One region of the Streptomyces sp. NPDC111520 genome, then DNA from elsewhere that is predicted to be linked to it. Evidence: riboswitches for the same ligand, from Rfam matches in the RefSeq annotation. Region 1 holds a riboswitch; the other holds the start of a gene.
What was found. Region 1 has a riboswitch for glycine ahead of gcvT (glycine cleavage system aminomethyltransferase GcvT). Riboswitches for the same ligand answer to the same signal wherever they lie in the genome.
Positions count from the first base shown of each region.

Region 2: linked by a shared signal. The riboswitch ahead of gcvP (aminomethyl-transferring glycine dehydrogenase) and the one ahead of gcvT (glycine cleavage system aminomethyltransferase GcvT) in region 1 are both predicted to bind glycine.

Region 1 covers NZ_JBVKBW010000006.1:266,288-269,796, reverse strand. The annotation lists gene glyA (serine hydroxymethyltransferase) at 1-684, opposite strand, end outside; gene gcvH (glycine cleavage system protein GcvH) at 748-1,128, opposite strand; gene gcvT (glycine cleavage system aminomethyltransferase GcvT) at 1,214-2,326, opposite strand; glycine riboswitch at 2,506-2,606, opposite strand; gene ACZ7MY_RS16190 (AAA family ATPase) at 2,780-3,457, shown strand; gene ACZ7MY_RS16185 (hypothetical protein) at 3,500-3,509, opposite strand, start outside.
Region 2 covers NZ_JBVKBW010000039.1:9,179-12,687, forward strand. The annotation lists gene ACZ7MY_RS41985 (DNA polymerase IV) at 1-1,268, shown strand, start outside; gene ACZ7MY_RS41990 (PRC-barrel domain-containing protein) at 1,181-1,561, opposite strand; glycine riboswitch at 1,663-1,766, shown strand; glycine riboswitch at 1,769-1,885, shown strand; gene gcvP (aminomethyl-transferring glycine dehydrogenase) at 1,923-3,509, shown strand, end outside.

The DNA.
Region 1 (3,509 bases):
CGTGGTGGTGGTGACGACGTCCGCGTACGGCACGGGGGAGGGGTGCAGGCCCGCCGCCACCAGACCGGCGAAGTGCGCCATGTCGACCATCAGGTAGGCGCCGACCTCGTCGGCGATCCGGCGGAAGGCCGCGAAGTCCAGCTGCCGCGGGTACGCCGACCAGCCGGCGATGATCAGCTTCGGCCGGGACTCCTTGGCCAGGCGCTCGACCTCGGCCATGTCGACCTGACCGGTCTCCTGGTCCACGTGGTAGGCGACCACGTCGTACAGCTTGCCGGAGAAGTTGATCTTCATGCCGTGGGTCAGGTGCCCGCCGTGGGCGAGGTTCAGACCCAGGATCGTGTCGCCGGGGTTCAGCAGCGCGAACATCGCGGCCGCGTTGGCCTGCGCGCCCGAGTGCGGCTGGACGTTGGCGTGCTCGGCGCCGAAGAGCGCCTTGATCCGGTCGATCGCGAGCTGCTCGACGACGTCGACGTGCTCGCAACCGCCGTAGTAGCGGCGGCCGGGGTACCCCTCGGCGTACTTGTTGGTCAGCACCGAGCCCTGGGCCTGGAGCACCGCGACCGGAGCGAAGTTCTCCGAGGCGATCATCTCGAGGGTGGACTGCTGACGGTGGAGTTCGGCGTCGACGGCGGCGGCGACGTCGGGGTCGAGCTCGTGCAGTGAGCTGTTGAGAAGCGACATCAGGGGGTCATCCGTCCGGAGGTCGGAGTGGACAGGGCGGAGCTGCCGGGAGGTCCCGAGCGGTCAGTTGCCGGTGAAGGCGGTGTACTCGTCCGCGGAGAGCAGGTCGCCCGGCTCCTCGGTGACCTTCACCTTGAACAGCCAGCCGCCCTCGAAGGCCGCCGAGTTCACCAGCGAGGGGTCGTTGACGACGTCCTCGTTGACCTCGGTGACCTCACCGGAGACCGGGGCGTACAGGTCGCTGACCGACTTGGTCGACTCCAGCTCACCGCAGGTCTCGCCCGCGGCGACCGTGTCGCCGACCGCCGGGAGCTGGACGTAGACGACATCGCCGAGGGCGTTCGCCGCGTGCTCGGTGATGCCCACCGACGACACGCCGTCCGCGTCGGCGGCCGAGACCCACTCGTGCTCCTTGCTGTACCGCAGCTGCTGGGGGTTGCTCATGGCGTGAATTCTCCTGGATGACGGTATGTGCTGGTGAACGGCTGTCTTGACAGGTGGGACGGGTGTGCCGGATGTGACCGGGAACTCAGCGCTGCCGCTTGTAGAACGGCAGGGCCACCACCTCGTACGGCTCATGCGTACCGCGGATGTCCACGCCCACACCGGAGGTACCCGGCGCGGCGTGCGCGGCGTCCACGTACGCGATGGCGATCGGCTTGCCCAGGGTCGGGGAGGGGGCGCCGGAGGTGACCTCGCCGACCACCTCGCCGCCCGCCACCACCGGGTAGCCCGCCCGGGGTACCCGGCGGCCCTCGGCGACCAGGCCGACCAGCTTGCGCGGCGGCGTGGCCTCGGCCTTGGCGGCGGCCGCGGCCAGCGCCTCGCGGCCCACGAAGTCACCCGGCTTGTCGAACTTCACGACCCGGCCGAGCCCGGCGTCGAACGGGGTGAGCGCGGTGGTCAGCTCGTGCCCGTACAGCGGCATGCCCGCCTCCAGGCGCAGCGTGTCGCGGCAGGACAGGCCGCACGGCACCAGGCCGGCGTCCGCGCCGGCCTCGGTCAGCGCCTGCCACAGCTTCTCCGCGTCGGCCGGGGCGACGAAGAGCTCGAAGCCGTCCTCGCCGGTGTAGCCCGTGCGGGCGATCAGCGCGGGGACGCCGGCCACGGTGCCGGGCAGGCCCGCGTAGTACTTCAGCCCGTCGAGGTCGGCGTCGGTGACCGACTTCAGGATGGCGGGGGAGTTCGGCCCCTGGACGGCGATCAGCGCGTAGGCGTCCCGGTCGTCGCGGACCGCGGCGTCGAAGCCGGCGGCGCGCTCGGTCACCGCGTCGAGGACGACCTGGGCGTTGGAGGCGTTGGCGACGACCATGTACTCCTCGTCGCCGAGGCGGTAGACGATCAGGTCGTCGAGGATGCCGCCGTCGGGAGCGCAGATCATCGTGTAGCGGGCACGGCCCACGGCCAGCGCCGAGATGTGGCCCACCAGCGCATGGTCCAGGGCCTCGCCCGCACCCGGACCGGTGACCGTGATCTCACCCATGTGGGACAGGTCGAAGAGACCGGCCCGGGTCCGTACGGCGGTGTGCTCGTCGCGCTCGCTGGCGTACCGCAGCGGCATGTCCCAGCCCGCGAAGTCGGTCATGGTGGCGCCGAGGGCGCGGTGCAGCGCGTCCAGTGCGGTACGGCGGGATTCACTCATCGGGCGGGCTCCCAAGGCAAGGAAGAGACAGGTAGGGCGATGACGGGGCAGGTCCTCCCCATCTGTCATCGGAACCTGAGAGGTTCACCTGGACCCTCCGTGCGGAGGAGTCCCGGCTTGCACCTTGGGTGGGGCGGCACCCCCGTGGCCGGGAGGGCTCGCCCGCTTTTCAGATGTGCCTCGAACGCGCGGTATCTGTGCCTGAGAGATTCAAGGGAGGACTTGCTCCTTCGGCGTCCCGCCCGCCACAGCGGTGCGGAAACTCTCCCGCGCGGCCTCGAACGGCCTATATGCGATTGAGGCCGCCATCATTGCACGGGCGCCCGCCGTTGTCGCGATCGCGTCCCGGATGTCCCGGTCCGGTCCCGATCCGGTAGTAACGCCGCCGTTCCTCTGGGTAGGCAAAGACACAGGATTTACCATTTCTTGAACGTCGGACCCGGAGGGCGAACTGTGCGGTGGCAGAGTGCGTATGCGACGGCCGGGGGTCCGGCCGTGTCCCGGCCGGTACCGGCGCGGGCCGGGGAAGCGCGTCGCGGGGGACGTGCCGTACGGCCGCGGCGGCTGATCGATCTGCGACGGGGGCGCCGGCCCGTACGCACCCTGCGCTACCCGCCGGGGGACGTCCTGCTCGTCTCCGGCCTGCCGGGCGGCGGCAAGAGCACCCTCATGCGGCGCGCGACCGGCGGCGCCCGCCTGATCGACTCACAGGACGTCAGGGAACGCTGGCAGGCCCGGGTTCCGCGGCTGCTGCCGTACGCCCTCTACCGTCCCCTGGTACGGATCGCGCACTACGCCGGGCTGTGGCGGGCGCTGCGCTCGGGCGACAGCGTCGTCCTCCACGACTGCGGAACCCTGCGCTGGGTGCGCGCCTGGGTCGCCCGTGAGGCCCGGCGCCGGGGAAGGGGCATGCACCTGGTGCTGCTGGACGTCCCCGTCCGGACCGCGCTGGACGGCCAGCGCGAACGCGGCCGCCGGGTGTCGGCGTACGCCATGGCCCGGCACCGTGCCGCCTCCCGCCGCCTGCTGACGGAGGCGGAGGCGGGCCGGCTGCCGGGGGCGTGCGCCTCGGTGGTGCTGCTGGACCGCGAAGCGGCCCGGGAGCTCGAGGCCATCGACTTCGACGGCTGAGCGGCCGGGCCGCGACGCGTGAGGGGCGGTACCGCTGAACGATCAACCAAAC
Region 2 (3,509 bases), on a different contig from region 1:
ACGCCCGGCGGCTGTGCCCGAACGCGGCCTACCTCATGCCGCGCTTCGCCGTCTACCGGCAGATCAGCGACGTCGTCATGGAACTGCTGTCGCGGCTGTCGCCGCTCGTCGAGCCGCTCAGCCTGGACGAGGCCTTCGTCGACCTGGAGGCGGGCGGCATCGCGGACGACCCGCGCGCGGTGGGGGAGCGGCTGCGGGCGGACATCAAGGCGGCGACGGGGCTCACGGGTTCGGTGGGGCTCGCGGGCTCCAAGCTGCTCGCCAAGATCGCCTCGGAGCAGGCCAAGCCGGACGGGCTGGTCGTCATCGAGCCCGGCACCGAGCGGGAACTGCTCGCCCCCATGCAGGTGCGCACGCTCCCCGGCGTGGGTCCCGCGACCGCCGAGCACCTGCGGCGTGCGGGAATCCTCACGGTCGGCGAGGTGGTGGAGGCGGGCGAGGCCGAGCTGGTCCGCCTGCTCGGCAAGGCGCACGGCGCCCATGTGCACGGGATGGCCCTGGGCATCGACGAGCGCCCCGTGGTCGCCGACCGCGAGAGCAAGTCGATCTCGGTCGAGGACACCTTCGACGTCGACCTCACCGACCGGGTGCGCGTCCGGCTGGAGGTGGACCGGCTGACCGACCGCTGCGTGCGCCGGCTGCGCTCCGCGGGCCGCTCGGGCCGCACGGTGGTGCTGAAGGTGCGGCGGTACGACTTCACGACGCTGACCCGTTCGGAGACCCTGCGCGCGCCCACCGACGACCTGTCGGTGGTCCGGGAGACCGCGGCGAGGCTGCTGGAGGCCGTCGACATCACGGGCGGCGTCCGGTTGCTTGGGGTCGGTGTCGCGGGGCTCGCCGACTTCACGCAGGAGGACCTGTTCGCCCAGGCGGCGGAGCGGGAGGAGGAGGCGGCGGGCGAGGAGGCGGGCCCGTCCGAGGGGGCACCGGAGCGGCCCGCGGAGGAAGTCCGGGAGGCGGCGCCCGAGGAGCGGCGCTGGGTGCCGGGCCAGGACGTACGGCACCGCGAGTACGGCGCGGGGTGGGTGCAGGGCAGCGGGGTCGGCAGGGTCACCGTCCGCTTCGAGGAGCCGGGCTCGGTGGTGCCGGGGCGGGTGCGCACGTTCGCGGTGACGGACCCGGAGCTGGAACCGTCCGAGCCGCTCCCCCTGGTGTTACCGGGCCCGCGGGGGTTCCCGCGTCAGCTGTCGCCGGCCAGCGTGCCGAAGTCGCGGTCCGGCGGGGGCTCCGGCACCGGGCCGGACAGCGAGGGCCCGCTCATGCCGTAGTGGTGGTAGAGCTGGAGCTCCTGCTCGGGCGAGAGGTGCCGGCCCACTCCGAAGTCCGGGGCGTCCTTGATCAGCGCCTTGTCGAACGGCACGCGCAGCTCTTCCCCGGTGAACTCGCTCGGCTCCAGCGGCACGAACGCGTCGCGGCTGAAGAGACCGGTGCGCACCGCGGCCCATTCGGGCTCCCCGGTGGCGTCGTCGAGGTACACCTCGTCGACCGTGCCGATCTTCATCCCGTTGCGGTCGAAGGCCCTGCGCCCGATGAGGCTGCGCGGATCGATACCGGTCTGCACGGTCCCTCCAACTGGTCGCGATTAATCCTATTTAGGCACGAAAGGTGGCGGCTGTCACATGACCCGTCACCGGACCGCGCTGGTACGCTGACAGCGGCTGCTGACCCCTTGCGGGAGAGTCCTGGCACGCGGGGAACCGCCCGCCGGGCGCCGAAGGAGCAAACCCTCCCCGGAATCTCTCAGGCATCCGTACCGCATGGGTGAGGTCACTCTGGAAAGCAGGAAAGGGCGGCACGCACCGTGCGCGGCCACTTCCTCACCGACGGTGAAAGCCGTCCCGGCACGTGCGGGACGGTGAAGCTCTCAGGTTCAGATGACAGAGGGGGAGGCCGTGTCGCGCCAGACCAGGAGGCCTCCGCAGATGACCGCCAACCGCATCCCACTCTCCGAGCTGGAGCGCGGCATCCCCTTCGAGCAGCGTCACATCGGCCCCGACGCCGGTGCGCAGGCCAAGATGCTCGCGCAGGTCGGCTACGGCTCGCTGGACGAGCTGACCGCCGCCGCCGTCCCGGACACCATCAAGAGCGCCGAGGCGCTCGGTCTGTCCGGCGCCCGCACCGAGCCCGAGGTGCTCGCCGAGCTGCGCTCGCTCGCCGACCGCAACCAGGTGCTGCGGCCGATGATCGGCCTCGGCTACCACGGCACCTTCACCCCGCCGGTCATCCTGCGCAACGTCATGGAGAACCCCGCCTGGTACACGGCGTACACGCCCTACCAGCCGGAGATCTCGCAGGGCCGCCTGGAGGCCCTGCTGAACTTCCAGACGGTCGTCGCCGACCTCACCGGGCTGCCCACCTCCGGCGCCTCGCTGCTCGACGAGGGCACGGCCGCCGCCGAGGCGATGGCCCTGTCCCGCCGGGTCGGCAAGGTCAAGGACGGCGTCTTCCTGATCGACGCGGAAACCTTCCCGCAGACCGTCGCCGTGATCGAGACCCGCGCGGAGCCCACCGGCGTCGAGGTCGTCGTCGCCGACCTCGCCGGCGGTATCCCGGCGGAGATCGCCGAGCGCGGTGTCTTCGGCGTGCTGCTGCAGTACCCGGGTGCCTCCGGTGCCGTGCGCGACCTCAAGCCGGTCATCGAGCAGGCCCACGGGCTCGGCGCGATCGTCACCGTCGCCGCCGACCTTCTGGCCCTGACCGTGCTGACCTCCCCCGGCGAGCTCGGCGCCGACATCGCCGTCGGCACCACCCAGCGCTTCGGTGTGCCCATGGGCTTCGGCGGCCCGCACGCCGGCTACATGGCCGTCCGCGACACGCACGCCCGCAGCCTGCCCGGCCGCCTGGTCGGCGTCTCCGTCGACGCCGACGGCGACCGGGCCTACCGCCTGGCGCTGCAGACCCGCGAGCAGCACATCCGCCGCGAGAAGGCCACCAGCAACATCTGCACCGCGCAGGTGCTGCTCGCCGTCATGGCCGGCATGTACGCGGTCTACCACGGCCCCGACGGCCTGGCGCAGATCGCCCGCCGCACCCACCGCTACGCCGCGGTCCTCGCCGCCGGGCTGCGCGCCGGCGGCGTCGAGGTGACCACGGACGCCTTCTTCGACACCGTCACCGCGCGTGTGCCCGGCCGGGCCGCCGAGGTCGTGGCCGCCGCCCGCGAGGCCGGGGTCAACCTGCGCCAGGTCGACGCCGACCTGGTCGGCATCGCCTGCGACGAGACCACCGGCCGCGCCGACCTCGCCGCCGTGTGGGGCGCCTTCGGCGTCAGCGGCGACGTCGAGGCCCTGGACGCGGCCACCGAGGACGCGCTGCCCGCGGGCCTTGAGCGCGACGTGGACTACCTGACCCACCCGGTCTTCCACCAGCACCGCTCCGAGACCGCGATGCTGCGCTACCTGCGCCGCCTCGCCGACCGCGACTACGCGCTGGACCGCGGCATGATCCCGCTGGGCTCCTGCACCATGAAGCTCAACGCGACCACCGAGATGGAGCCGGTCACCTGGCCC